Regions from separate parts of the Weizmannia sp. FSL W8-0676 genome, predicted to be linked through region 1. Evidence: riboswitches for the same ligand, from Rfam matches in the RefSeq annotation. Region 1 holds a riboswitch; the other holds the start of a gene.
What was found. A riboswitch is a leader RNA that binds a small molecule or an ion and turns the genes downstream of it on or off. The one in region 1 is predicted to bind cobalamin.
Positions count from the first base shown of each region.

Region 1 (14,797 bases):
GCGATTTTGCTGTATTGTTCATACTTCCCGCCTTCCACCATGCTGGCATCATCAATCAGGATTAAATCCGGCTTGAATTTTTGCACTTGTTCATAAGGCAAGTCGTAAGAAATAGCCGGTACCCCTTTCAGTAAATCGTCCTGCAAATATTCCTGAATGCCATTGCTGACACTCCATTGTGCGACAGGCTTCACCCCGAGTGCAACAAGATGGTCTTCCAAATAAGTCGCAATGACGCGTTTCGGATGAGCCGGCACTTTTACTTTATGTCCCATCGCGTCTGTTACCGTCCGGGTTTTTGAATCGCCGGCAGGTTTGTTTCCGTTTCCACTTCCGGACTGGCTGTTCCCGCAGGCAGCGAGGGCAACGGACAGAAAGACAATCCCGCATATTTGGAAAATCTTTTTTAATTTTAGATTGTAAGACATTTTCATCCCCCTGGCATTATGATAAAATATTGTAGACAGATAAATGATAATGATTATCAACATCAATTAAAGCGAAAATTTTTCATTCTGTCAATCTTTTTTCTTTTTGAAAAAAATTTTTTTAACCGTATCGAAAGAGAAGGAAGGAAGTCTGGGATGGCAAAACCGCACACAAGTAAAGCGGCACACCGCGGGCAGGATCAACCGTATAAAAAACGACTGGCTTATTTTATCCTCGGCTTCGGGTGGATTTTTATCATTCTTGCCGTCGCAGGTTCCATTCAATTGGGTGCATCGAATATCAACTATACAACGGTATGGAAAAGTTTGTTTTTTTATGATGCAAACAACCCGGCCCATGTCATTATCCATGAATTGCGGCTGCCGCGTGCCATTGCCGCTCTGTGCGTCGGTGCCGGGCTGGCTGTTTCCGGTTCGGTCATGCAGGGAATGACGCGAAATCCGCTCGCATCCCCGTCTATTTTGGGGGTAACTTCGGGATCCCTTTTTCTCATGGCGGTTGCCTATGCTTTTTTTCCGGGCATTTCTTACCGGAGCCTGGTTTTCGTATCTTTTGCCGGAGCCGGTTTGGGGGCGGCCCTCGTTTTTTCAATCACAGCTTTATCCAGGGGCGGGAACACCACTGTGAAGCTGGCGCTTGCCGGATCGGCTGTTGCTTCTCTGCTTAGCGCCTTATCTACGGCGATCGGGCTTCGTTTCAACATATCAAAAGATTTGAGCTACTGGTATGCAGGCGGCGTGAGCGGTGTGCAATCCAGCCAGCTCAAATATGTCATTCCGGCCATCATTGCTGGCATCATCATCGCCGTTGCCATCTCGCGCGCCGTCACCATTTTAAGCCTCGGGGAAGAAATCGCAAAAGGGCTCGGCCAGAACACGGTATTTGTTTATATAGCAGGCATTGTGGCAGTTCTTTTGCTGACAGGGGCGGCCGTATCCATTGCCGGGATGATCGGGTTTGTCGGATTGGTCATCCCGCACATTACCCGCTTCCTTGTCGGGTCGGATTACAGCCTGATCATCCCTTGTTCGGCGATTCTCGGCGCCCTTTTGTTGATCATTGCCGATGATGCCGCAAAAATGATCAACGCCCCTTTTGAAACACCGGTAGGCGCAGTGACTGCAATCATCGGCGTCCCGTTCTTTCTCTATTTGGCACGAAAAGAAGGGGGCGGATTATAGTGGGAAACCTTTCAACCGGCAAACGGAAATTCAGCATGCTTTGCGCTGTCCTGCTTGTTTTGCTGGCCGTCCTCTTTTTTGCCAGCATCCGGACAGGCACAATGAATATTCCGTTCCCGCAAATATGGTCTGCCTTTTTCGGCAGTGATGTTGGCAACCAGCGGATGACCCTGTTTGAATTCCGTCTGCCCCGGATCGTGCTCGCGATGCTAATTGGCGCCGGAATTGCCGTTTCAGGCGGCATTCTCCAGAGCATTTCCAGAAACCCGCTTGCAGATCCCGGCATAATCGGCGTGAATGCAGGGGCAAGCTTTTCCGTAGTATTATATACATTCTTTTTTAAAGGCACGGCCTTTCTTTCCGGGGTAGTTTCTGTTTTTGTCATGCCGTTTTTTGCATTAACCGGCGCCTTTTTTTCGGCGGTCCTTGTCTATTTGCTTGCCAAAAAAGGCGGAAGCGTGGCGCCCGCTCGTCTTGTCCTGACAGGGATTGGTTTAAATGCGGCTTTTAATGCGGCAACAACAGTCCTGCAAATGAAAATGGACCCCCAGGATTTCACAAAAACGCTGACCTGGATATCTGGAAGCATTTGGGCGACAAACTGGGATTATGTCCTTGTCACTTTGGCCTGGATGGTTGTTCTGCTTCCATTTGCGGTATACAAAGCCCGTTACTTGAATATTATGCGCCTGGAAGAGCCGGTAATCACAGGGCTCGGGGTGCCGCTTGAAAAAGAAAGGCTGAAACTTCTCGGGACCGCGGTCGGGCTGGCCGGGTGCTGTGTAGCGGTCGGGGGCGGCATTACGTTTCTCGGCCTGATCGCGCCCCACATTGCCCGCGGGATCATGGGGACAAAGCATGAATTTTCCCTGCCTTTAACGGCGCTGATTGGCGCAAACATTTTGCTGCTGGCCGATACAGTCGGGAGAGTCGTGATGCCTTCAATGGAACTGCCGGTCGGGATTGTCATTTCAATCCTCGGCGCACCGTATTTTATTTTTCTGTTGATGCGGACAGCATAATCGTGAGGCAACATGGAAGCCCCCTTATTCCATCCATTGGCAAAATTTGCACATGCCCGGGGTGGAAAGATATTTACAATTTTTAAATTTTTCGCTACGATAACAACAGTGATAAAAAAGGAAGGCTGATTTAATGATATTCGGGCTTGATCCATCCATGTTGGCACTGTTGGTCGGTTTTGGGTTTTGTGCAGCTTTTATTGATTCTGTTGTCGGCGGGGGCGGCCTGATTGCCCTGCCTGCCCTACTGTTTACCGGGCTTTCGCCGTCTGCAGCGGTTGCCACCAACAAACTTGCGGGAACAATGGGATCATTTACAAGCACATTTGTATTTTATCGTTCCGGAAAACTGGATCTATCTTCCATTTATAAAATGTTTCCGCTCACGTTTTTCGGTTCGATGCTCGGCGCGTACACCGTCCATCTGATTGATCCGGATGTATTAAAACCATTGATGCTGATCATGCTTGCCGCAGTCGGCATCTATACGGTGACGAAGAAAGACTGGGGAAAAATCATGGCGTATAAAAAGTTATCCGCCAGCCGGCTGATTTTGTTTACAGCGCTCATTTTTCTGATCGGTTTTTACGACGGATTTCTCGGCCCGGGCACCGGTTCCTTTTTAATGTTTGCCTACCTCATGATCGGGTTTGACTTTTTAAAAGCAGCCGGGAACGCGAAGTTTTTAAATTTTGGCAGCAATATTTCGGCCCTCCTTATGTTTATCTTTTTAGGGCAGGTCCATTATGCCTATGGGATTCCGATGGGCCTCGGGCAAATCGCCGGTTCCATCATCGGCTCGCGGTTTGCGATTAAAAAGGGGAGCAGCTATGTGCGCGCCCTGTTCATTGCCGTCACATTTTTGCTGCTGGCGAAAAATACATATGATTATGTACATGCGTTTCTTTTCGGCTGACAAAGATGAAGGATCACGTTTTTGCCATGGTACAGAGGGATCAAAACCCGGGGGATGCTTTTTGCGCAGCTCGCCGGGATTTTTTATGGGAGGTGTTTGAAATGAATAAATCCTGGCTCATTGTGCTCGTTGGGGCTTTTTTCGAAGTCTTTTGGGTCATCGGGTTGAAACATGCAGATAACTTGCTGGAATGGATGGGTACGCTGATTGCCATTACCGCCAGCTTTTACGCACTCATTGCGGCAAGCAAGAATTTGCCGGTCGGAACGGTGTATGCCGTTTTTGTCGGGCTTGGCACAGCCGGAACGGTTTTCTTCGGAATCGTATTTTTCGGCGAACCGTTTAGTTTGATAAAAATCATTTTGATTCTCATTCTGCTGGCGGGCATTGTTGGCTTGAGGATGGTGGAAAATGAAAAAAGCAGCGGGGAGGCTGATTCTTGATGGCTTGGGCTTCTTTACTCATTGCAGGGTTATGCGAAATGCTCGGCGTAGCCGCCATGAATATGGTAAACCGCCGCCGCAATCTGTCGTCTGTGCTACTCATGGTGCTTGCTTTCGGCGGCAGTTTTTTGTTTATGTCGTTTGCGATGCGGACACTGCCGATGGGCACGGCCTACGCCGTCTGGACAGGAATCGGTGCAGCAGGGGGCGCAATTGTCGGCATGTTATTTTTTGGAGAATCAAGAGACTGGCGGAGAATTGTTTTTATCACGATGATTTTAGGCGCAGCGGTCGGGCTGAAGCTGGTATCATGACCGCCACGCGGTGTTATGCATGTTTTCCTTTTAACGCCAAAATGAAAATGGTGCTGATAATCATCAGCGCACCGGCCCAGTCAAAAAAGCCGAGCGGAACATGGAGCCACACCACAGTTAAAAATGCGGCGGAAAGCGGCTCTGCTGTGGCAAGTACGGTTGTTTCTGATGCACTTAAATATTTCAGCCCTTCCAAATAGCAAAGAAAGGCAACCAGCGTTCCAAATAAAATGACAAAAGCAATCCCCGGCACCGCGGCCGGAGAAAAGTTCCCAGCTGCATGCCACGGCGGATGGATGAAACTTAAGACCGCGCCCCCGATCAGCATCCCCCAACCGACAGTTACGTCCGCACCCCATTGATGGAGAAGCTTAATTGGCTGGAGCGTGTAAAAAGCAGCGGTCAAAGCCGTTAAAATACCCCAGAAAAGTGCTTTTCCCGAAATGGACAGCGTCGTAAAACTGCCGTGTGTGACAAGCAAAAATGTTCCGGCAACTGCAAGAAAGACGGCAAATAACGTACGCCGACCAGGCATTCTCCTGAATCGGACGGCCAGAAAACATGGCACAATGACACACTCGAGGCTTTGCAAAATGGTTGCTGTTGCTGCATTGCCGTACCGGATAGCGGCAAAATAGGTGTATTGGACGCCGAGCATGCCGAAAACCGCAAAAAAAATCAGATCTCTCCGTGAAGCCGGGTCTTTCCATACCCCTGTGACACGATTTCTTTCTCTTCCGTAACAAAATCCGAGCAAGAGCAGGCCGGATACAAGCAGCCGCATGACCGTGAGCCATTGCATATCCATTTGCAAATGCTGGAACAAATATTGCGCAATCGTACCGGATACACCCCATAGTACCGCGCCTGATAAAACAAGCGCGATTCCTTTCGCTCGTAGTGTATGCGCTTCTGTTGCAAGTTGCTGTACAACTTTTTCCAATCTATTCCCCATCTTTCTATTCTGTTTGGCTGTCTTGTGGAAATGGCGGTCCGCATCCGTGCCGGTTGCCCGGAAGATGCTTTCCATGCTGCTTGATTGTTTTTACCCGGCGCATCTTTCAAGGACCAATGCCGCGCTAGGCTTTACTGCTGTTTTACTTTCTCCCTGAATTTTTCCGGCATCATGACCATGATAACTTCCCCTGTTACGACCACTTTATCTTCCGCAAATACTTCTGTGTTGATCCGGTACTTTTTCGGATGAATCTCGGTAACGGTTCCTATTGCCTTAAGCGGCACACCAAGCGGGGTAGGGTGTTTATATTCCACTTTTAATGTGCCGGTTACAAACCGTGGCGGCTCTGTCCCGTCGCCAAGTTCGTTGCCGTTTTTCCGGAGCACATACAACGATGCGGAACCGGCGCTATGGCAGTCAATCAGCGATGCTACGATCCCTCCGTAGGCAAACCCTGGAATTCCCCCCATATATCCAGGAAGCGGCGTATAAATCGTGATGGTTTTGTCCCCCAGCCAGCCCGTGCGAAAATGATGGCCTTTTTCATTCAGCCGCCCGCAGCCGTAACAAGTTGCAAATGAATCGGGATAGTAATCCTGAACTGCCTTTGTAACACTTTCCTCCATTTCCTCACCCCTTTTTTATTCTATTTAAAATTATAATACATTTTGCACGAAATTTTAACAGCTGTATTTTTAGAAAGTTTTGCGTTATAAAAAACACCGGCAACCAGATGTCCGGTGAAAATCTTTTTTTCTTATAAATTTTCCAGCTGCTGTTTTATTTTTTCCACTTCTGTCCGGCTCAGGCCAGTTTTTTCCACAATTAATTGAAGCTCCATACCCTCCTGCAACATTTTGATGGCAATTGGAATCGTTTGTAGCAATTCTTTTCTTTCTTCTTCCCTTCCTTCTTCTCTGCCTTCCTCTTTCCCCTTCTTATACCCGCGGTCAAAATAGGAATTCGGCAGCTTCAATACTTGCTCTGCTTCGTTCGGATCCAGCATTTTAATGTTTTCCATTACTTCCGCCTCCTCTTTTTCGTTCAATTTTAAATAATAATCAAAGAAACCGTGTAACAGCCTCATTTTTGCAGGGTCGAGTTCCATCCGGGCCAGCATCCGCAGAAACTCCAGTTTGACCTGCACCCGTTCTGTTTCTGTATACCCCATTTTGCTTAATAATGCCGCGGCAACAGGGTTGTTGCTGCGGATATAATTTCTCCAATTTTGTTTCATCAGATGAATGGATAAATAGTGAAAACGAAGAATTTCAATGTTGTGGAACGCAAAGGTGTACGTATCAGGGGTCTCTGTTTTCTCCTCATAACTGAAAACGGCAATCGGCAATACCGGTTTCCGGTGCCGCAGACTGATCATCATGTAATAACGAAACATGCGTTCAGGAAAGGGCTTCTCGTAATACGACTGCGGCTCTACATGGATGAGAATCACGGTGTCTTCCCCTTTTACCTTCGTTTCGGCAAGGATATCAACCCGTTTTTGCTCACCGCCCGGAAAGTCCGTAAACTGTTCCTGCGACAAAAACCGCACCCGGCGGTAGTCGAGATCCGCTGAAAGATCCGGGAAAAAGGCATCCATAAACTCCTGAAAAAAGTTTTGGATCAGCTCCTTAAACAAACGGTCATGCACGTGATAACCGGCATGTTTTTCCATGACCAGTTCCAATGGCCACACTCCTTTTCTTATTTTTCAGTTTTATTATAAAGGACAAACGTTCGTTTTTCAAGTGGCGGGCACACCATTTTTTCAAATTTCATCTGCCATTCCCTCGGAACAGGAGGGGCAGACGCAAAACCATCATTCTATTTGCATGCTAACTTTTTCCTTCCGGGAAGCCCTGATGTAAAATAGAGATACAAAATTGATCTTAACTGCTTTGCCATACAAATTTACCCTACGTTCACTCTATACAGCAGAACAGGAAGTGGTGAAAATGCCTGCCATTTTATACTGGTTTATTTTATGCGGCCTGCTGACGGGATTCGTCCTTTTCCGCAAGCGTCCTTTACCGCAAGCACACGGCACAGCCGGGCGGGAAAAGATATCCGTTATTATTCCGGCAAGAAATGAAGAAAACATCCTGCCTGCCCTGTTGGATTCTTTAAACAAGCAAACAACCAAACCCGGTGAAATCATTGTGGTGGACGACCATTCCGAAGACAAAACAAAAGAAACAGCAGAAAAATTCGGTGTCACCGTCGTTTCTGCGCCTGATCTTCCGGATGGCTGGACCGGAAAAACGTGGGCCGCCTGGAACGGTTACGTGAAATCCACCGGGGATCTGCTTATCTTTCTCGATGCCGACATCCGCCTTGCTGAACACGCCATCAGCTCTCTTGTTACAGCACAAAAACAGCAGGGGGGCGCCATCTCTGTCGTTCCGTACCATCATACCGAAAAATTTTATGAGAAACTGGCAATGGTTCTGAACCTGCTCGGGATTTTCTCATTCACCTCGCCGTTTGAACGCTTCAACCGGCAAAAAGGGCTTTACGGTGCCTGTATTTGTGTATCAAAAGAAGATTATGACAAAATTGGCGGGCATGGGAATATCCGCGCTGAAATGCTGGACGATCTGAACTTAGGCGCCCGTTTTCAACAGGCCGGCATTCCGGTCACCAATTTTACCGGAAGCGGGCTCGTCTTCTTCCGCATGTATCCCGGCGGTTTCAGGCAGGAGTTGCAAGGATTTGCAAAAGGGGCGGTGTTAAGCACATCAGCCATCCATCCTTTTACAATTGCGGCTGTCGTTTTCTGGATTCTTGGCCTGCTCATATCCGAGCTCGGCTGCTTTTCCGGCATCCCTTACTTTGTGGCAGGCTATTTGCTGTATGCCGCCCAAATCTATTATTTTAACCGGCATGCGGGAAACTTTGGCATCCTGCAACCTTTGTTTCACTTTTTATCCATGATTTTTTTCCTGACCATCATCCTGTATTCCCTTTATCAGTCCCATTTTCGTAAAAAAGTGCTTTGGAAAGGCAGATACATTGATGTGGGAAGGGGGCAAAACAAATGACTTTTTTATTGTCAGCACTTTGTTTTCTTTCGGGTTCGCTGATGTTTTCTTACTGGATCGGCCTGTTATTGAACATCAATATTCGCGAAACTGAAGATGGAAATCCCGGTGCAGCTAACCTTTGGAAAAAAGCCGGTTACAAATACGGGTTGCTTGGCATTGCGGGTGACTTCGGCAAAGGGTTTCTTCCGGTTTGGCTGATCATAAAATCCGGGGCGGCCCCATCGCATAAGGCATTGATTCCCATTGCCCTGGCGCCGATTGCCGGGCATGCCTTTTCCCCTTTTTTAAAAGGAAACGGCGGAAAAGGCCTTGCCGTAAGCTTCGGTGTATGGAGCGCATTGACCAAATTTCGCATATCCCTCACTTATGCAGTTATTCTTGCATGCTTTTATGTCCTGGCGAAGGTGGTGAAAAAAGGCAAAAAAACAACCAGCAGTGAAGACAGCCTGCAAACGGCAACCGGATTCCTGCTGCTGTCCCTCTTTCTTATTTTTCGAAGATTCCCTTCTTTTCTCTTATGGATCTGGCTGGGCAACTTTGTCATCCTGCTGTGGAAAAATAAAAAAGCGCTCATGCGTTTGAAAAAGGAAAGGGATTTCACCATGTAATGGCATACAAAAAAGCGGGAATTACTCCCGCTTTTTTGCCAAGGCCATCAGGTCTGTTTTTGCCGTTTTCTTTCCAAAATTGGTTTTCACCGTGCTGCAAATGATGTTCTATCCCGAAAATATACGCCGGCTCTGGTGCCGCGTTCACTGCAGCATGGGCGTCTAAAGGCAGATTACAGCTCGTCAAATCCGTTCAAATCGCTCACTTTTGTATAAGAACGGGACTTTTGTTCAAAGAAATCCGTTTTGGTTGCATCAAAATTATCAGCATAGGCGCGGATCCATTTCATTGGATTTTCAGCATGTTCCGGGTACAGCTCGCTTAATCCGATCATGCGCAGCATTTTATTGGCACGGTATTTGATAAAACCGGCCATTTCTTCAAGATCGATCCCTTCCACGTCCCGGAGCACGTATTCCGACCACTCTGTTTCCAAGTCAACGGACTCGCGGAACCGGGCATACACCCAATCGGAAAAGGCCGGCGTGTTCAATTCCGGATGTTCGGAAAGCACCGCGCGGATCAGTTCCGAAATAAAGCGCCCGTGTTCCAGCTCATCGCGGTTAATATAACTGATCATCGTCGATGTGCCGACCATTTTGTTTTGCCGCGCCAGATTATAAAAGAAAGCAAAGCCGGAATAAAAGAACAAGCCTTCCAGCAATGTCGAATATACGAGTGTTTTCACAATATCTTCCACATCCGGCTGCTGGGCAAACGCATTGTATTGCTCCATCAGCTTTTTGTTCCGCTTTAGCAGCACCGGATCTTTTCGCCCAATTTCAAACGCTTCATTTTGTTTATCAAGGGACACGACGGACGATAAAATATAAGAATAACTCTCATTGTGGACAGCTTCCTGCTGGGCAATCACCGCCAAAATCGATTGGACGGACGGATCGGTCGCATACAGTGAAGCAAGCAAAATCGTCCTCGTTTGTGAAGAATCGAGCGTTGCCAGCAGGCTGATGATTTTCAAAAACGTTTCCTGCTCTTTTTCCGATAACAACGGGAATTGTTTCACATCTGTTGACATATTCACTTCATCTGATTGCCAGTAATTTCCCAACAATCTTTTATACGTCTTGTACCAGTGCGGATAAGCAAGATCATTCCAGTTTAAAATCCCGCTTGATTTTCCTCCGAATAAGGCAGTCGCTTTATTCGGGTGAACCGGATCCAACGTTTTCGCTTTTTCCAGCAAAGCGTTTGACATCTTCCAGCACTCCTTCTATCCATTTTTCCACTTCTTTTTCCTGGCTTCCCCTCGGAGACTGTTCAATTTTTAACGGTTCCCATGGGCTGTTGTAAAACTTCGCAAGTTTGCGGGCGGCCAGGCAGAATAAATCATCACCGCCAAATTGCGTTTCCCCCGTTCCGAACACAGCGACATTGGGAGGTTTCCATCCAATTTCCAGAACAAAATCCTTCACTTCTTCTGGCGTGGCGCCCCGTTCCCATGTGAAAGTCCCGACCAGGATCAAATCATAGTCGCGCGGCGAAAACGGCGGGGAAATGCCAATTTCGTGCATGTCCACCGCCATCCCGCGCGCCTTGCACCAGGATGCCAGCAGTTCCGCCGTTTCTTTTGTATTGCCGCTATAGGATAAGTACGCAATCAGCACTTTCAACTTTGGCACCACTCGCATTCCTCCACTTCATTGGAGGTCGAGCGCACATAATAGGTCGTTTTCAAGCCGGACTTCCAAGCCTGCAGATGAAGATCAAGCAACACTTGCGCACGGATATTGTACGGCACATAAAAATTGAAAGAGATGCTCTGGTCAATATGTTTTTGCCTTGCCGCATTCTGCCGGACGGACCATCTTTGGTCAAGTTTATAAGCCGAACGGCGGTAAATGTTGTACGTCCGGTGGTCTAAATCAGGCGCTGTAACCGGAAATCTGTAATCCTTTTTTTCTTCCATATAATAAGGCTGGAAAACCGGGTCAATGCTTGCTGTCGAGCCGGCAATAATCGAAGTGGTCGCATTCGGTGCAACCGCCATTAAATATCCGTTCCGCAAGCCGTATTTTTTCACTTCTTCAGCAAGCGCCAACCAGCGTTCACTTGTGTAGCCTTTGCCGGTAAAATAAGCGCCGGTGCTCCACTTGCTGCCTGGAAATGCCGGATAGCTGCCTTTTTCCCTGGCTAATTCCATGCTGCTTTTAATCGCATAGTAGGCAATATTTTCATACAGTTTATCCGCATATTCGACGGCCGCTTCTGTTTCCCATTCAATTCCCTCAAGTGCCAGCAAATGATGCCAACCAAATGTGCCAAGCCCGACCGCACGGTACTTCTTGTTCGTAATTTGCACTTGTTTAATGGGCAACGTATTGACATCAATCACATGATCGAGCATGCGGACCTGGATGCGGATAAGCCGTTCGAGCACCCCGTCCGGGACAGCTTTCCCAAGATTGATAGAACTCAAGTTACAAACGACATAATCCCCGGAACGGTATTTCTTTACGATCACATTTTCTTCTTCGATCCATTCTTCAATCAGCTCAGTCGGGGACTGGTTCTGGGCAATTTCCGTGCATAAATTGGAGCAGTAAATGATCCCTTTGTGGCTGTTCGGGTTTTGCCGGTTCACTTCATCGCGGTAAAACATAAACGGCGCTCCGGTTTCAAGTTGCGATCTCATGATGCGCTTCATAATCTCGATTGCCGGTACTTTCCTTTTCGAACGGAGATCGGCATGGATGCACGCCTCATATTTTTCACGCCAGCTCCCTTTTCCCTTCTCTTCATCGTAAAAATCTTCAAGGGCAAACCCCATGACTTCTTTTACTTCATGCGGATCAAAAACATACCAGTCCCCGCGCTTTTCCACCTGTTCCATAAAATAATCCGGGATGCACACGCCCGTATAAATATCGCGGGCACGGAGCCGGTCATCGCCGTTATTTAACTTCAAATCGAGAAAATCTTCAATGTCGCGGTGCCACACATCGAGGTAGACGGTAATGGCGCCTTTTCTTGTCCCAAGCTGGTCAACGCTCACTGCCGTGTTGTTCAGTTGTTTGATCCACGGCACCACACCGCTCGACATGCCCGGGAAACCTTTAATGGCGCTTCCCCGTCCACGGATTTTTCCCATATACACGCCGATCCCACCGCCGTTTTTCGAAAGCTGGGCGATGTCGGTGTTACTGTCATAGATTGATTGCAGGCTGTCCGCCACTGTATCAATGAAACAACTCGAGAGCTGGCCATGCGTTTTGCCCGCATTCGCGAGCGTCGGGGTTGCGACCGTCATGTACAGATTGCTGAGCGCCCAGTACGCTTCCTTCACATGTTCCATCCGGGTTTCCTGCTGTTCATCCTGCATCAGGTACATCGCAATCACCATCCAGCGCTCTTGCGGCAGTTCATAGACATGCTTTTCAAAATCACTTGCCAGATAACGGGTTACGAGCGTATAGAGGCCGGGATACGTAAAAAGCAAATCCTTCTCCGGGTCGATTATGCGGCCGAGCGTTTCGATTTCCTGCTTTGTATATTTGTCAAGCAGTTTTGGAGAATAAATGCCCTTTTCTGCCAGCTGCCTGAGCAAATCATAGAAAGGCCCGTACTTGAGGGCTGGATCATAATGCCGGTTTTTGGCGGCTTCGGCATAAAGCTTATGTAAGTAAATTCTTGCTGCAAAGAATGTCCATGCCGCACCTGCTTCATCGATATTTTCAAGGGCATGTTTAATAAGCAGATCTGTTTTTTCCGCCAAAGTGGCGTCCGGGTCCCATAATTTTAAAATCTTTTCCTTATAAGCGCCGGTTTCAATCTCCAGGCCTGCGGACATTTGATCAATGAGCTGCAAAATCATTTCTTTTGATTCCAGTTGAATAGATATCACGTTTTCCCCTCCCTTTTTTGAACGCAAAAAAGCCGTTCATTTCAGGGGGATGAACGGCAAAAACGGCAGAAAAACAGCATCCGTGATCATCTGTTCCGCCGTTTCCCGTTCCCGCACCCCGAAGAATAGAAACTTCAAGTATTGGCAGGTCTCCTGGCTTGTGTTTCATTCTAATGAAGCCCTTCCCATACCGCCGCCAAAAAAAGCAGCCGGTACAGTGGTTCGCTCTTTCGTCCACACTGACAGTTGCGGGGGCAGCTCCGGTTTCCCACCGGATTCCCTTTTCAGGCATTTCAAAGCCACCAATACTCGCATACTATATTTAGTATTTTTTTGTTTAAGAATTTCTATATGTTGTTATCCTACCATATTCGACAAAAGATATCAATCCTCAGTTTCGTTGAATATGTGCCAAGTTTGTCCGTAAAAAGATGCCGGATACGGGCCAGCCTTCTTCGCCTTTTTTCTGAGCCATAGAATAGATGGCCCCCCGATATTTTCACAGTCCGTTATCCATTTTAGACGATTAAGGTGGCAGGTACAATACATCGGTTTGACTTTACCCATTAAATTTCCCCTCCACACATGGCATTGCAAAAAACCAGAAGCACAATGGCAAAAATTTTAAGCGTTTTCTTCTCATAGGGGCGCTCTTCGTAAAGCACTGGTGAAAATGTGGGCTGCTGGCTTCACATAGGACGCGTTTATGTCAAGGAAGCTTGAAAAAGCGGAGGTCTTCCCTCACATAGAGGGCGGCTACGTTAAGAAAGCATGCAGAAACGAGGACCTTTCTTCACATAGAGCCCGGCTACGTTAAGAAAGCGCGGAAAATTCACGGGCTTCCTTTACATAGAGCCCATCTACGTTAAGGAAGCGCGGAATAACGAAGATCTTCCTTCACATAGGACGCGTCTATGTTAAGGAAGCTTGAAAAAACGGAGGTCTTCCTTCACATAGAGGGCGGCTACGTTAAGAAAGCATGCAGAAACGAGGACCTTTCTTCACATAGAGCCCGGCTACGTTAAGAAAGCACGCAATAACGAAGGCCTTCCTTCACATAGAGCCCGGCTACGTTAAGAAAGCACGCAATAACGAAGGCCTTCCTTCACGTAGAACCCGCCTACGTTAAGAAAGCACGCAAAAATGAGGCCCTTCCTTCACATAGAGCCCGGCTATGGATTAAGTCCGTATAATTGTGTAAAAAGAAGGAGTCATTTTATCAACTCTTGGCAACACTGTTTTCAACAACAATAAACAATGAAAAGAGGAGATAAAATGACTCACTTACAGTTTAACCTAAATTTGGATGTTTTAAAAGAAGCCATCATGACTTCCGATCTTGACGCGGTAATTAAATCAGCGGTTGTCCTCGTGTTAAACGAGTTTATGGAAAAGGAAAGGGATGACTATTTAAAAACGAGCCCTTATGAACGCGCTGTTGAACGCCGGGATTACCGGAACGGTTACTATGAACGCGAGCTGTTGATGAGCATCGGCAATGTTACATTAAAAGTTCCCCGGACACGTAATGGCGAATTCTCAACTACCTTATTTGAAAAGTATGCCAGATGTGACCAAGCTTTCGTCCTTTCTATGTTGGAGATGGTCATCAATGGCGTCTCTACCCGTAAGGTCACAAATGTCGTAGAACAGCTTTGCGGTAAGAATGTATCCAAGTCGTTTGTCTCTTCCCTTACGCAAAAACTGGATCCCATTGTGAATGCTTGGGCCGAGAGACCGTTGAATACAACCTACTACCCTTATGTGTTTGTGGACGCCATGTATATAAAAGTACGGGAGCACCATAAGGTCGTATCAAAGGCTGTTTATATTGCGACTGCCATTACAGAGAAGAATACACGTGAAATACTGGGTTTAAGCGTTGACCATGCAGAAAGTTTGGAGAGTTGGAGTTCATTTTTTAAACAACTTAAATCACGTGGACTCCAATCACCAAAACTCGTTATTTCCGATGCTCACATGGGCCTTCAGAAAGCA
Region 1 covers NZ_CP151954.1:248,041-262,837, reverse strand. The annotation lists gene NST20_RS01355 (ABC transporter substrate-binding protein) at 1-428, opposite strand, end outside; gene NST20_RS01350 (iron ABC transporter permease) at 585-1,631, shown strand; gene NST20_RS01345 (iron ABC transporter permease) at 1,631-2,653, shown strand; gene NST20_RS01340 (TSUP family transporter) at 2,787-3,569, shown strand; gene NST20_RS01335 (multidrug efflux SMR transporter) at 3,671-4,012, shown strand; gene NST20_RS01330 (multidrug efflux SMR transporter) at 4,012-4,326, shown strand; gene NST20_RS01325 (EamA family transporter) at 4,340-5,281, opposite strand; gene NST20_RS01320 (PaaI family thioesterase) at 5,413-5,910, opposite strand; gene NST20_RS01315 (DUF4351 domain-containing protein) at 6,042-6,971, opposite strand; gene NST20_RS01310 (glycosyltransferase family 2 protein) at 7,240-8,325, shown strand; gene NST20_RS01305 (glycerol-3-phosphate acyltransferase) at 8,322-8,936, shown strand; gene NST20_RS01300 (ribonucleotide-diphosphate reductase subunit beta) at 9,110-10,153, opposite strand; gene NST20_RS01295 (flavodoxin) at 10,098-10,580, opposite strand; gene NST20_RS01290 (ribonucleoside-diphosphate reductase subunit alpha) at 10,565-12,799, opposite strand; cobalamin riboswitch at 12,925-13,121, opposite strand; gene NST20_RS01285 (IS256 family transposase) at 14,075-14,797, shown strand, end outside.

Region 2 (14,797 bases), 690 kb from region 1:
ATAAGTGCATATTTCTGTGTTTTTCTGTCATCTCCCCCTTCCATTTACCTATGTGCCGCCGTTCACCAAATTGACAACGTTTCCGCTTCGCTGGATAATAAAACCAAAATATTACGAAATCCGGGGGTAAACATGAGTATCATTCCGTTAATGAATCTTCAACTCTCACAAAACCAGGAAGAATTGGAACGTCTGAAAAAAAGCAAACAGGCATTGCTGGAATCAAAGCACGCACTGGCGGAGAAAGAAAAGCGCTCTCTCCAGCCCGCCCTGTCCGCCTCAACCTGGGAGGGGCAACTCGCGAAGCAGTTCCAGGCAGTCCGAAAAAACGAACTGCTTGAAAGCTATAACGCAACGGAAAAGCAAATCAATTCAGCCCTGCAACTGCTGGACGAGAAAATCAGCAAGCTCATCACTCAAAACATCCAGATTGAAAAAGCCATCCAAGCCGAAATTGTAAAAATGCGCAAAAAAGAGGTGTGAAGATGGAAGTCAAAATCCAGTTCGAATCAGTTGAAAAGTCGCTTGCAAAGATTCGCTCACAAGCCCAAAATTTGGACATTTCAATGGATGGCAGGGGTTCGTATCCTTTACCTTCCCTTCAGCAGCTTGCTTATTTGAACCAAAAACTGGAGAACCTGCTCACTGCATATCAGGCCGTCACATTAAAAAATGAGGCTGCAGCTAAAAAAGCCGTCCATGCCATGAAAGAATATGATGAACAATTGGAAAAAGGTTTCGAAGGCCGGGCGATGAGCAGGTGAAGCAATGAAAATTCTTGATGTCCAAGCATTTGAACAAGCGGCCACGGACATGCAAAGGGATTTGAAGGAGAAGGCTGAACATATCACGGGCCTTCAGCAGGCGATCGACTCTTTTGTAAATATGGAAGATGCATTTAAAGGAAAGGCCGGGAATGCCATACGCGGCTACTTCCGGGATTTTCACCAGCCGTTTCTCATATACCTGCAGTCATTTTTAGTCGGGTACAACGGGCAGTTGAACGAGATTCTTAAAGACTTATCAGCTCTCGAGCCCGATCCGAACGGCTATATTCAAGAAGCTTTTATCCAGGACAGCGTCATCCCCGCACTGAAAAAGCTGGAAAATACCGTTGGACACTTGCTGGAAGACGCCAATACTGCAATACAGGAAGTTTCGGATCTTGTTGCACTGCCCAAACTGGACATTGATGAAAAACTGTATCCAATCCAAAAAGCGCGGAAAAAAGCAACCAGGACGCTGGAACAGCTATATGACTTTGATACAAAAGCCACCCGCTCCCTCGAAGCTTTAGACCAGGACATCGATACAATGGTGAAGTTTGTCCGGCAAATGGAATCGATGGCGGGTAGCGGTTCGTTTGATATTGCCACTTACAACCCGAAACAGTTTGTCACAACCGAAGCCTACCGCAGTTTGGAAGGCGGGCTCATTCAAAAAGCCGGCGTAAAACCGGTTCAAACCGTAGACGTCAAGGACTTTGAAGGCCATTTGTCCGTTAAGTTCCATTTCTATGAAGACGGAGCCATGGTGATGGAATACCGCAAGCCCGCGAGCAAGCAGCCCTATTATGAACTGGTCAATGAAATCCCAAAAGAGGCCATCCCCGGTTCAGAAAATCCGGACGACCCGCTGCTGGTTGACATTTGGAATGGATTTTATGACGGCGCCGGAAAGACCGTCGGTGAAATTTACACTGGTCTTGTATCATTAGGAAAGTCCGTTTTAGATCAAGATACTTATGCTGCACTCGGAAATGATGGAAACAAGCGCTTATCCTCCCCAATTGCAACCTTGAAAAGCACGGCACATAAATCGGTCGATATGGCAAAGTATATGGGGCTTGCTGTCCAAAAAGCTTTTGAACGGGATGTCATCCACGGCGATGCCAAAAGCCGGACTGAGTTCTTCACCTACGGGCTTGCTTCTATTGGAATTTCTCTTCTTGGCGACAAAGGCCTCAGCAAACTGGGCACAGCTGCGAAAGTTGCCAAGACCGGGAATCTGAAAGTCAATACAGGGTTTGCTCCTGCACTTGAAGCTGCCGGGGCAGGGCCTGTAAAAATTCCGTATAATGTGATGGATGAGCTGGATGAGCTGGGAGTCAGGATTCAGAAGGCAACATAAAAGTTCTCTATGCAAAAAAGGGGATGAATTCGTTTACGACGCACACATGAAAACATCATCCTCGAGGTTCGTCAAAATGATAAATTTTTTGTTTTAGTGGTTTAAAAACCAATGCCTATTTCACTTTAAATCATGAAACCAGGCCCGGGGGTTAAACCGCCAAGCCTGTCTGTTCATTCAAGTAAGTATAAATTTAAGCCTTGTCTTTGCCTGCGCTCCTTTCATGATCTGGATTTCGGCGCCGGGGCCCAGAGGCTCCGGGCCCCCTGCTTTGTAAAAGCCTTCACAAAGGCCCTGCCCTAAAAAGTTAAGCCAGGTTCACTTCAATGTTGATTTTGTTATCCGTGATCGTGTATATATAATCTTTTGTAATCCATCTGGCATTTTTAATTGTGCAATGGACGAGGTCAGGATCTTTGTCTTCAAGCAAAATTTCCAGCAAACTTTTTAATTCTATTAAATAGTCGTAATCCATTTTCATGAACGGATTGTATCCGACTAAATAACTGGCACGCTTCATCAGTTTCACTTTCTTTGTTTCATGGCTGTGCCAAAAAATATCGCCTTGAATGATCAATTGGTTTTCCTGAAGGTTCTTCATGGCTTCGCCAACATAATTTTCTTCAATTTTATAAACACCCGGGGTCACTTTACTCAGCTTTTCCATATTCATGCGTACTCACCTATTTTCTCATCGCAGTATGGCAGAGAGGTTTTTATTTTTATACCCTGTTTCAAAGAAGGTAAGCCAGACATATACGGGGTGGAAAACCCGAAAAATTTCCAAAAAAATCTTGATCGCCCAGAGAGAGGCCATTATAATGAAAATGAAGATTGCAAAGTATCAAACTAGTTTTCCGGGAGGGATCTGCATGAGAGCAGCAGTCGTCAGTTCTGATAAGCAAAAGCTGGTAGAGGTCAAAGATGTGCAGTTGCGTCCGCTTGAGTACGGGGAAGCTTTGGTGGATATCGAATACTGCGGTGTCTGCCATACGGATTTGCATGTGGCAAAGGGCGACTTTGGCGATGTGCCGGGACGCATTCTCGGCCATGAAGGGGTCGGCATTGTCAGGGAAGTCGCGGATGGTGTCACTTCTCTTAAAGTGGGCGATCGTGTAAGCGTTGCCTGGTTTTTTGAAGGCTGCGGGCATTGTGAGTACTGTTTAACGGGAAATGAGACATTTTGCCGTGAAGTGAAAAATGCTGGCTACAGTGTCGACGGGGCCATGGCAGAGCAGTGCATTGTCAAAGCCGATTACGCCGTAAAAGTGCCGGAAGGGCTGGATCCAAGGCAGGCGACAAGCATTACTTGTGCCGGTGTAACCACTTATAAAGCCATTAAAGTCGCAGATGTGAAGCCGGGCGAATGGATTGTCATTTATGGAGCAGGGGGCCTCGGGAACCTTGCTGTCCAGTACGCCAAACATGTATTTAATGCGAAAGTCATTGCGGTCGATATCAATGACGACAAACTTTCACTGGCAAAAGAAGTCGGTGCTGATCTCACCTTTAATTCCAAAACGGATGGCGATCCGGCTGAGTGGATTCAGAAAGAAGTTGGCGGCGCGCATGCTGCAGTGATAACGGCTGTTTCAAAACAGGCATTCAACCAGGCTGTCCACTCCGTACGGCCGGTGTCAAAAGTCGTTGCTGTCGGGCTCCCTCCGGAAACAATGGATCTTGAAATTGTGAAAACAGTCCTTGACGGGATAGAAGTCGTCGGGTCTTTGGTTGGCACAAGAAAAGACCTTGAGGAAGCTTTTATGTTCGGTGCGGAAGGAAAAGTCGTCCCGGTTGTGCAAACGCGCAGGCTGGAAGAAGTTGGAGATGTTTTTAAGGAAATGGAAGAAGGCAGAATACAAGGCAGGATGGTTCTGGATATGTCGTTGAAATAAGTGCAGGCAAAACATCATAAAGTAAGCGAAAATGAAAATCCCTGTTTGCACGGGGATTTTTCGCTTTTTTGCCGGTTTGTTCGTATAATAGGGATGAGTACCGTGTACAGGGAGGCGCCGAACTTGCGGAGGGAAATCATTGCTTTTTTAAAAGAAAAAATAGATCCGGATTTTATCATTGTTCGGTTCGTATGCAAAAGATATGCCCGGCCGGATAGTGATGTTGACATCGCTTTTACAAAGAAGGCGGTATACTGGCACCCTATGAATGTTTTTTATTTGCCCAGGAACTTGCAGATAGATTAAATAAGGATGTGGATCTTATTGATCTGAACCAGGCCCCTACTGTATTTCAGGCGCAGATTTTTGCAACCGGCATCGTCATGGATATGAAAAATGAAAATGCCCTGAATGTAAAACGAATGCTGGCGTATCGTTTGTATGCAAAGCTTAACGAGGAACGTGCCTAAATATTGAAAAATATTGCAAAAAACGGGGCTGTGTATGGAAGATGAAGTGGTCTTGAACAAGATAAGTACCATTGAGCGCTGCCTGAAACGTGTCCGGGAAGTGTATTAGCGGCTCTCCTGCAAGTTTAGAGGACTTTACGAAACAGGACTCCATCATTCTCAATATCCAGCGTGCTTGTGAAGCATCGATTGACTTGGCCCATGCACATTGCTGCAAAAGAACAGCTCGGGCTCCCACAGACGAGCAGGGAGGCTTTTGATCTGCTGAAAGCGAACGGGGTTGATCAATGAAGAAACGGCCGCAAAATGAAAGGCAATGGTTGGGTTTCAGAATATCGCTGTTCATGATGACCAGGCCATTGATTTGGATATTTTAAAGCAAATCTTATTTTACAGAAAGCAGGCGTAACTCATGCTATCATATATCGTAATTGGCGGCGGGGTGCTTGGGGCATCTGCTGTATACCATCTTGCAAAAGCGGGCGCAGCTGTTACACTGGTTGACCGGGCGGATCCCGGGCAGGCAACGGAAGCGGCTGCCGGTATCATATGCCCGTGGCTGTCGCAGCGGCGCAACAAAGACTGGTACCGGCTCGCAAAAGCAGGTGCAAAATACTATCCTGATTTAATTGCCCAATTGGAAAAAGACGGGGAGACGGAAACCGGTTATAAACGGACTGGCGCTCTCAGCATACATACAGATGAAGAAAAGCTTGATAAAATGCAGGAACGCGCGTTAAAGCGAAGGGAAGATGCGCCTGAAATCGGGGAAGTAAAACGGCTGTCTGCCGCCGAGACGCATGCCATGTTTCCGATTCTGGACGAAGGGTTCAGTGCGGTCTATGCCGGCGGTGCCGCGCGCGTAAACGGGAAGGCATTGCGCAATTGCCTGTTAAATGCTGCTTGCAAACGCGGAGCCAAAGTCATTCATGGCAATGCCCGGCTGCTTGTGGAAGGCAGAAAAGTCATCGGGGTTGAAGTCGGAAGCCGCACGCTGCATGCGGACAAAACAATTGTGGCAGCGGGTGCATGGGCAAAAGATTTGTTCAAACCGCTCAGTGCGGCTTTTCAAGTCAGCCACCAAAAAGCGCAGATTCTCCATTTAAAACTGCAAGGTATGGACACAAGCAGCTGGCCGGTCGTCATGCCGCCGAATGATCAGTATTTGCTGGCATTCGATGGCGGCCGTATCATTGCCGGCGCCACCCATGAAAACACGGAAGCTTTTGATTTGCACACAACAGCCGGAGGGGTCCACGAAGTTTTAAATAAAGTGCTGCCGGTTGCACCGGGTTTGGCTGAAGCTTACCTTGTTGATGTGAAAGTCGGATTCCGGCCGTTCACGCCGGGTTTTTTGCCTGTGATCGGCACATGGCCCGGTTATGATGGGCTACTTTGCGCAAACGGGCTCGGGGCATCCGGTTTAACGGCCGGCCCTTTTCTCGGCGCTGAGCTTGCAAGGCTTGCACTCGGCCGGAAAACAGAACTGGATTTGTCACCGTACGGGCTGGAACAGGCAATTGCCCCTTTATAAACAGCAGGGCCGGTCTTTTATCAAGAAAAAACAGGAGCGAAACAATGAACGATTCCTACTTTGACGGAATTTTGCATATCAAAACAACCGGTGAGCAAAAAGGGTTTAATGCATCACTGCATTACAACCGTTATGAGCCGACGCCTTATCATGCGCTTGATGAACTGTTCGATCATTATGAACTGGATAAAAGCGACCATGTGGTAGACTTCGGTTGCGGCAAAGGGCGGCTCAATTTTTATATCCATCATTTGTTTCGCGCAACCGTGACCGGCATTGAAATGAATGAATGGTTGTACCGGGAAGCCCTCGAAAACAAGAAACGCTATGAGAGAAAATTCCCGGTTCAGCCCGCCCGTATTCGGTTTATATGCTGCCTTGCCGAAAATTATAAGATACTGCCGGACGACAACCGTTTTTACTTTTTTAATCCGTTTTCTGTTCAAATCTTTATGAAGGTTGTGCAAAATATTTTACGCTCGGTGGAAGAAGCATACCGGGAAACAGACATTATTTTATATTATCCGTCGCAGGACTATATTTACTTCCTTGAAGACCATACACCATTTGAAAAAAAACTCGAAGTCCCGCTAACGCTTTTATACAAGCATAATCCATACGAAAAATTTGTCGTGTACCGGCTTGCGTGAGGATGATGGTGAAATGAATGGATACTCAGCTTTGGTTTCATAGGAAGTGAATGCTTGGATAAGAGAAGGCTTACTTTGATCCGCCTTCCCCCGCCCACTCAGCAGATATTGAAAAAGCCGCTGAGGACATCGAATTTCCGAATTGTACGGACATGACACCATGGCCGCAGAACGGCATATGTCTGGTATAAAGCTTTTTTCCAGGTAAAAGCCAGCCATACCCCTGAAAAATGGCCATCGTTGATGGACTGGGTTAAAAGAATTCGTATTGGAAGGTTATCTGGGGACATGGATGAGGAGTGGGCACCCCTGAAAAAAATAGCCGTTCCATAGTAAGTTCTATTAGAAACGGCTGTTTTTTGCCAGAATATTGATAGGCAGCATTACTTTTCAAGTATCTTTGAGCTGTTTCAGTAGATCTTAGATTCTTTATGCATTCCGGGGGAGGGGAAAAGGCTAGTGGATTTTGGTAATTCAACATTATTCTATGATCATTTTCCACCTTTTCATTTTTTTGACCAGTGTAGAATGGCTTACGCCCAACTTTTCAGCCGCCTTGCGAATTGATTTATTTTCTTGAATGGAGTCCCGTGTGACTTGCATTTCAAACTGTTCAACTTGATTTTTCAGGGATGAGAAAGACTTTGTATTTGGTTTAGCGTCTTTGTAAGCATTATATAGTTGATAAGTATACAGGACAGCACTTCCTTTGATGGATACGAAGGAGGTGCTGTTGTTTATTGTGCTATTCAATGGAATCTTGAAAGACTCATAGCAGTTAAAACATTATATAAACTCGAAAGTATTACCAACCTCAAATAGTTCACTTAAATTCTCTCCATTAAGTTAACCCAACATCTTTTGTTGTGCTCCATATCAGACAACAGCCAAACAAGGCTGCCTGCGTGAAACAGGCAGCCTTAGGCTAAATGCGTTCGATTCGTGTTTTTTCTTTTGCAATCAGTTTGATTAAAAGCGGCCCTAAAATTAAATAAAAGAAGAAGTTTCCCGCGGCATGGTAGCTGTCAAACAACAGCCCGCCGAGGTAGTATGTCCAAAACGCAAACGGCCCGCCGATAAATAAATAATTTAATGAAACCATAAAGCCGAACAGGAAGCCGGTAAAAGCTGCATACAGACATAACACGAGATGCGGGATTTTTTTGTATAACTCTTTCTTGCCGAGCAGGCCGGAAAGCACCGCGATACTCCCCCACGCAAGAAATTGCATGATCGCAAACAGCCCCATGCCGAGAAACATGTCGGAACCGAAGACCGTCAAAAAGGCAAGCGCCAAACCGAAGCGGATGCCGAAAACAAAAGAACTGCAAATGATGATCACGGTGCACGGCTGGACATTCGGGACCGATGCCATCAAAATCCGCCCGGCGACGCTCAGGGCCGCCAGCATGGCAAGAAGCGCCATTCTCCTTGTCAGCCGTGAAGCGGTTTTCGCTGACTTCCTTTTTTCAAGCGGCTGATTCCCCATTTTATGCATCTCCTATTTATAATAGAACCAGACAACCTGATCGCCGGTTTTTAGTTTATACGACCCTGCGGAAACGTTTGGCTCTTTTCCGTTTACTTTATATTTCCAGCCGCTCATGCCGCCTTGATCCCCTTCATACTGGCCATTAATGCCCTTTACATAGACGGTTGCACCGGACCCGGAATAATCGAGGCTTACGCCTTCAGAAGCGGCGGCTTTTTTTAAAGCGGAAAATGCAGTGTCTCCGCTTTTATAACTGTATTTGCCGCTGAAAACCGGCCCTTTGTAGCCCTTTACGGTTAAAGAAACCGTTTCGGCTTTTGCTTTAGATGGCGCTGCGGTGTTGCCGGAAGCGTGGCTGCTGCCGGACCCGGACGAAGAAGCCCCGGTTGTCGTTTTCGTTGATGTGCTGGATGTGACCGCCGTTTTGGTATTTGTGGCAGGTGCTTTATCCGTCTTGCTGTCTGCAGAAGCCTTTTCTTCAGCATTTTTGGAGTGGGCAGCTGAATCCGCCGCATTGCTTTCGGATCCGCCCGTATTGCTTTTTTCATCCGTTTTGTTGCTGCCGGCGGCGTCCGTTTTCTTTCCGGTTGTACTGTCTTTTGCTGCCGTATCCTTTTCCTTCGCTGAAGTGTTTGCAACTTGTGTTGTTTCAGAATAAGTTTTAACGGTTTTCGATTCAAAATGGAAACCGTCGATAAAAAACCAGGTGCCGAATGCAATCAATAAAACGGCAATACTATCAATAATGATACTTTTATATTTCATTCCTGCTCATACCCCCAGAAATTTTTTACGGATGATTAGCAGGATGACGCCTGCACCCGCAGAAAGGGAACCGACCCAGCCGTGCACAGGAGAAACACCCGTTGTTTTGGTAATGACGACTTTTTTCGGCTCTTGCTGCGCATCTTCTGCAGGGGGTGCCTGGGCAGCTGCAGTTGCAGGTTTGTCCTCTTTTTTTGCATTTGAAGCTGTTTTTGTTTTTGCCGGCGTTTGTTTTTTGGCTGCGGCCGGTTTTTCCACCGTATTGGTTTTTGTAGTGGTGTTGTTATGCGTAATCGTATGGTCTTTCGTATTCGTAATGGTGTTCGTTTTGGTTACGACTTCTTTCGTATGCTTTTCAACCACTTTTGTAGCGGCTGCAGCCGGGCTGTGGCCGCTGCTGCTGTCCGCCCCGTTACCATTTGAAGAAGTGTCGTTGCCAGAATCCTTGTCCCCGGCATCCGAATCAGTTGCGCCCGTACTGCCGGCATGGGATCTGCTAATATTCCTGAAGTTATACAGGGTATCTCCTTTTAGAAAAAGGTCATAGGCGACAAGGGCTTGGAAAACCTGTTCTGTTGAAAAGCTGTCTGAAGATTCGCTTGTCGTTTTCCATTTGTATCCGCCGTTTTTGGAATCTTTATATGTGCTGAGTGCAGAAATAGGATTCGTGCCCTTTTTAACAAAATCACGGGTTGTCGGGTCAACGCCGACAGAGACAAGACCGATGATGGCCTGGGCGGTTGTGCACGAATTAATGCCGTAGTTGTCAAAGCTGGCGTTTTCTTTTTCTGCTGCCTTCAAGTATTTAATGCCGTCACGGATTGCCGTGTTCACATCTTTATCATGTTTATCCTGATAAGTGCCAAGTGCGGTCAGTACCATGCCGGTTGAGTCAACATCCGAATTTTTGGCGGAAGAACTCCAGCTCCAACCGCCGTCCGGAAGTTCCGCATCAACCAGTTTTGCTGCAATTTTAGCAGGAGTATTCGGTGCATCACTCGGAATCTCATAGTCATCCGTATTCAAAGCGATTAAATCATAGGCATATCCGGTTACCGAGCTTTCTGCCGCCGTATCGTATACGCGTTTGATCAAATTCTGCTTTTGAAAGTTTTCCGGATCCTCTCCAATCGCTTTTAGAGCGATGATGGTCTTAACGAGTTCCGTACCGGTTACCTTTTTGGCATTCACCCGGTCTGTTAAAACTTTCCGGTACTGCTTTATCTCATTGGCTGTTAGCAAATTCTCCTTTGCCAGTGCGGCTACTGCAAAATCAGAGTTTAAAGCGGAAGATTTAAAATATGATGCTGTATTCTTTATGTCTTTGCTGACAGATACTGCTGCAAAGCTTTCGGACGGGAAAGATAACACAAAAATAAGAACAATTCCCCAGAGAATCCCGAACCATTTTTTCCCCACCATTACCGCTCTCCTTTCCATAAAAAACCCCTGTACAAAAAGAGGTATACAAGGGCAAAAATTTTTCTCCTATACCTCGTAGGCTTCAAATAAACCGACAGCTTGGGAGAAAGATCTGACTTAGGAAAATTTTTTCCATCACAGTGGCGGGACCGTACAGGAATTTCACCTGTTTCCATCGCCCAAGCCCGTATTTAGATGTCAGTTACTAATTATAGAACAACCCCTGCCTGTTGGAAAGGACAATTTCTGCCACTGTTTCATTGACAAACAAGCGGTGCTGTGCTAAAAAATAAGATGTTAGCACTCTTGCGTTCGGAGTGCTAAAGGGGCATTGCCATCATTTATACATATAAAGGAGAGATCGAAGTGGCGGTAAAGGAATTTAAAGCAGAATCCAAACGGCTTCTCGACATGATGATCCACTCGATTTACACGCAAAAAGAAATTTTCTTGCGCGAGCTGATATCCAACGCCAGCGACGCAATCGATAAAATTTATTACAAAGCTTTGACAGATGAAAATTTAACATTTGATAAAGACAGCTACTACATTAAAATTACCCCGGACAAAGAAAACAGGACACTGACGGTTTCCGATACCGGGATCGGCATGACAGAGAAGGAACTGGAAGAAAATCTCGGCACCATTGCGCAAAGCGGTTCACTTGCGTTTAAAAATGACAATGAAATGAAAGACGGATATGACCTCATCGGCCAGTTCGGCGTCGGTTTCTACTCGGCATTCATGGTGGCAGATGAAATTACCGTCATTTCCAAGGCTGCAGGGAGCGATCAGGCTTATAAATGGCAGTCGAAAGGCGCGGAAGGCTATTCAATTGAACCGTGCGAAAAAGACGGCAACGGCACGGATATTATATTGAAGCTGAAAGAAAACACAGAGGATGAAGACTACGATCAGTACCTGGAAGAGTACCGGCTGCGGGCCATCGTGAAAAAATATTCTGATTTTATCCGCTACCCGATTAAAATGGAAGTAACGGAAAGGCGCCTGAAAGAAGGCAGCGAAGATGAGTACGAAGAGGTCAAAGAAGAACAAACGCTCAACAGCATGGTCCCGATCTGGCGCAAAAACAAAAACGAACTGACAGACGAAGATTATGAGCAATTTTATATGGAAAAGCATTACGGCTTTGACAAACCGGTTAAGCATATCCACATCAAAGTCGACGGCACTGTGCGTTACAATGCGATTCTTTACATTCCGGAAAAAATTCCGTTCGATTATTATACGCCGGAATATGAAAAAGGGTTGGAACTGTATGCGAATGGCGTCCTGATTATGGAAAAATGCCCGGATCTTTTACCGGATTACTTCAGCTTTGTCAAAGGGATGGTCGATTCCGAAGATTTGTCTCTGAACATTTCGCGGGAAATGCTCCAGCACGACCGTCAGCTGAAGCTGATTGCGAAAAATATCAAAAGCAAAATCAAACGCGAACTGGCAAACCTTTTGAAAGAGAATCGCGAGCAGTACGAAGCGTTTTTCAAATCATTCGGCCGCCAGCTGAAATTCGGTGTGTACAATGAATTTGGCGCGCACAAAGAAGATTTGCAGGATCTCCTGATGTTTTATTCTTCAAAAGAGAAAAAGCTTGTTACGCTTGATGAATACGTAAGTCGCATGCCGGAAGACCAAAAATACATTTATTACGCAACCGGCGAGTCGATCGACCGGATTGAAAAATTGCCGCAGACGGAACTTGTGCTTGATAAAGGATACGAAATCCTTTATTTTACGGAAGATATTGATGAATTTGCGATTAAGATGCTCATGAATTATAAGGAAAAAGAATTCAGGTCCGTGTCAAGCGGCGACCTCGGCTTTGAAACGGAAGACACAAAAGAAACCGATGCCGAGGAAAAAGAAAACAAAGATCTCTTTGCATTTATGAAAGAGGCACTGGACGGAAAAGTGAAAGATGTCCGCGCCTCGCACCGCTTAAAATCGCATCCGGTCTGCTTCACCACGGACGGCGAAGTGTCAATTGAAATGGAAAAGGTGCTGAGCGCCATGCCGAACGGGCAAAGTGTGAAAGCCGATAAAGTGCTCGAAATTAACATCCATCATGATGTATTTAACGCATTAAAAGAGGCGTTCGCCCATGACAAGGACAAATGCAAGCTTTATACAAACCTGTTGTATAACCAGGCGCGGCTGATTGAAGGGCTCGAGATTGAAGACCCGGTTGCATTTTCAAATGATATTTGCAAAATGATGGCATAAGGAAGCCCGCATGTTTGCGAAAAAACACGGGACATGTGGTAAATCTACGGCCCACGATAGCCGGCATAGTTGCTGTGCCCGTGCCAGTGAGCACCGGGGCATTTGCAAACCATATGGCTGGAACATTTCATGAATAGCAGTAGTTTTATGACGAAGAAGGCTCCATCTGAAGCAAGATGGGGCCTTTTTGTATTTTTTTTAAAAAAGGCTTGTCGAATAAGGAAAGGTGATGTATATTTATAACATATTATTTATAAATATTAACTTTGGCGCACACGAACAATACAAGGGGGCCATCCAATGAAGGAACAGCTTAGACACCATTTGAGTCAAATCGAGTCCAAGCTTTGGGAAATGAGCGACTACTTATATCATCATCCCGAACTTGGCGACCAGGAATACCAGTCCATGAAATTGCTCACGGACTTCCTTGCGTCACACGGCTTTGCAGTGGAAAAAGGAATTGTCGGCAGGCCGACTGCTTTTAAAGCCGTTTATGACAGCGGAAAACCGGGACTGGTAGTTGCCTTTTTATGCGAATATGATGCGCTTCCGGGTGTCGGCCACGGCTGCGGCCACAATATGATCGGAACCATGAGTGCGGGTGCGGGTGTGCTTTTAAGCAAAGTCATTGATGAAACCGGCGGCCGTGCGGTGGTGCTCGGAACACCGGCGGAAGAAACGAACGGCGCGAAAGTTGCGATGGCAGAACAGGGCATTTTCAATGGGATCGATGCCGCGATGATTGTCCACCCGGCCGATGAGTCGTATGAAAGCGGCGAGTCGCTTGCGATGGACGCGATCCAGTTTGACTTCCGCGGGAAATCAGCCCATGCGGCATCCAATCCGGAAGACGGCATTAACGCACTTGATGCGGCGATTCAGCTGTTTAACGGCGTAAATGCGCTCCGCCAGCATGTCACTTCCGATGTCCGTATCCACGGCATTATCAAAGAAGGCGGCATTGCCGCAAACATTGTCCCTGATAAGGCGGTAGCCCAGTTTTATGTGCGCGCCAAAGCACGCGCTGTTTTAAACGAAGTGGTTGACAAGGTGAAAAAGATCGCACAGGGTGCGGCGATCATGACCGGTGCCGCCGTGCAAATATCCAATTACGAACTAAGCTATGACAATATGATCACAAACAAGACATTGTCGAACATGTTCACGGAAAACCTTTTACAAACAAAAGTGAAAAAAGTCAATCCGCCAAAAACCTCATACGGATCCATTGATATGGGTAACGTCAGCCATGTCGTGCCGGCGATCCACCCGTATATCGGCCTGGATGCCCCGGGGCTTGTCGCGCATACAAAAGCATTTGCCGATATGACGATTACGGACAATGCGCATCAGATCTTATCGAGCGGCGCGCTGGCTTTGGCCATGACCGGATTTGACCTTCTCACAAATGGGGAACTTTTGGAAAAAGTAAAAGGCGAGTTTGCAGAAACCGTTAAAAAAATACCGGTAAGCAGCTGAAAAATGGCAATCCTTTTTAAAATAGGGATCTTTTCAAACATTGCGCATCGTGTTAAAATACATTTTGTTGAATAAAGATACTTACCAAGAATGATATATTCATAGGGGGAAACATTGTGAAAAAGATCGTGTTAGGCATCGCAATTGTATTTTCAATGGTGATTGCGGCAGCTTGCGGCCAAACGAACAGCAGCAAAAGCACCGCGAAAAAAGAAAAAACGCTCGTCATGGGCACTTCAGCCGACTTTGCCCCGTTTGAAACAAGGGACACAGCAGGAAAAGTAATTGGATTTGACGCGGATCTCGCCAACTATATTGCAAAAGAACTGGGATACAAACTCGAAATTAAAGATATGAAATTTGACGGCTTGATCGGGGCGTTGCAATCGCACCGTGTTGACATGGTCCTTTCCGGGATGTCCGCAACGAAAGAACGTGCCAAAAACGTCGACTTCTCCACCCCGTACCATCATTCAGGGGAAATGTTTGTTACGTTAAAAGGTTCCCCTGTCAAGACACTGGATGACTTGAAAGGCAAAACCGTCGGCGTCCAGCTCGGCACCATTCAGGAAGAGGGCGCGGACAAGCTGAAAGGAAAGTACAATTTTACAGTCAAAAAGCTGGACAACTCCACAAACTTAATTGAAGAATTGCTTTCAAAACGGATTCAAGTAGCCTATCTTGATAAATCAGTCGCAGAAGGCTATATCAAG
Region 2 covers NZ_CP151954.1:2,872,382-2,887,178, reverse strand. The annotation lists gene NST20_RS14180 (DUF5082 family protein) at 1-483, shown strand, start outside; gene NST20_RS14175 (DUF5344 family protein) at 486-764, shown strand; gene NST20_RS14170 (LXG domain-containing protein) at 769-2,130, shown strand; gene NST20_RS14165 (hypothetical protein) at 2,438-2,803, opposite strand; gene adhP (alcohol dehydrogenase AdhP) at 3,003-4,025, shown strand; gene NST20_RS14155 (nucleotidyltransferase domain-containing protein) at 4,340-4,495, shown strand; partial or broken gene NST20_RS14150 (DUF86 domain-containing protein) at 4,530-4,904, shown strand; gene NST20_RS14145 (FAD-binding oxidoreductase) at 4,908-6,029, shown strand; gene NST20_RS14140 (class I SAM-dependent methyltransferase) at 6,074-6,679, shown strand; gene NST20_RS14135 (ECF transporter S component) at 7,605-8,168, opposite strand; gene NST20_RS14130 (DUF4430 domain-containing protein) at 8,181-8,936, opposite strand; gene NST20_RS14125 (terpene cyclase) at 8,943-10,376, opposite strand; adenosylcobalamin (AdoCbl) riboswitch at 10,412-10,559, opposite strand; gene htpG (molecular chaperone HtpG) at 10,725-12,602, shown strand; gene NST20_RS14115 (M20 family metallopeptidase) at 12,903-14,084, shown strand; gene NST20_RS14110 (transporter substrate-binding domain-containing protein) at 14,201-14,797, shown strand, end outside.
Region 2: linked by a shared signal. The riboswitch ahead of NST20_RS14125 (terpene cyclase) and the one ahead of NST20_RS01290 (ribonucleoside-diphosphate reductase subunit alpha) in region 1 are both predicted to bind cobalamin.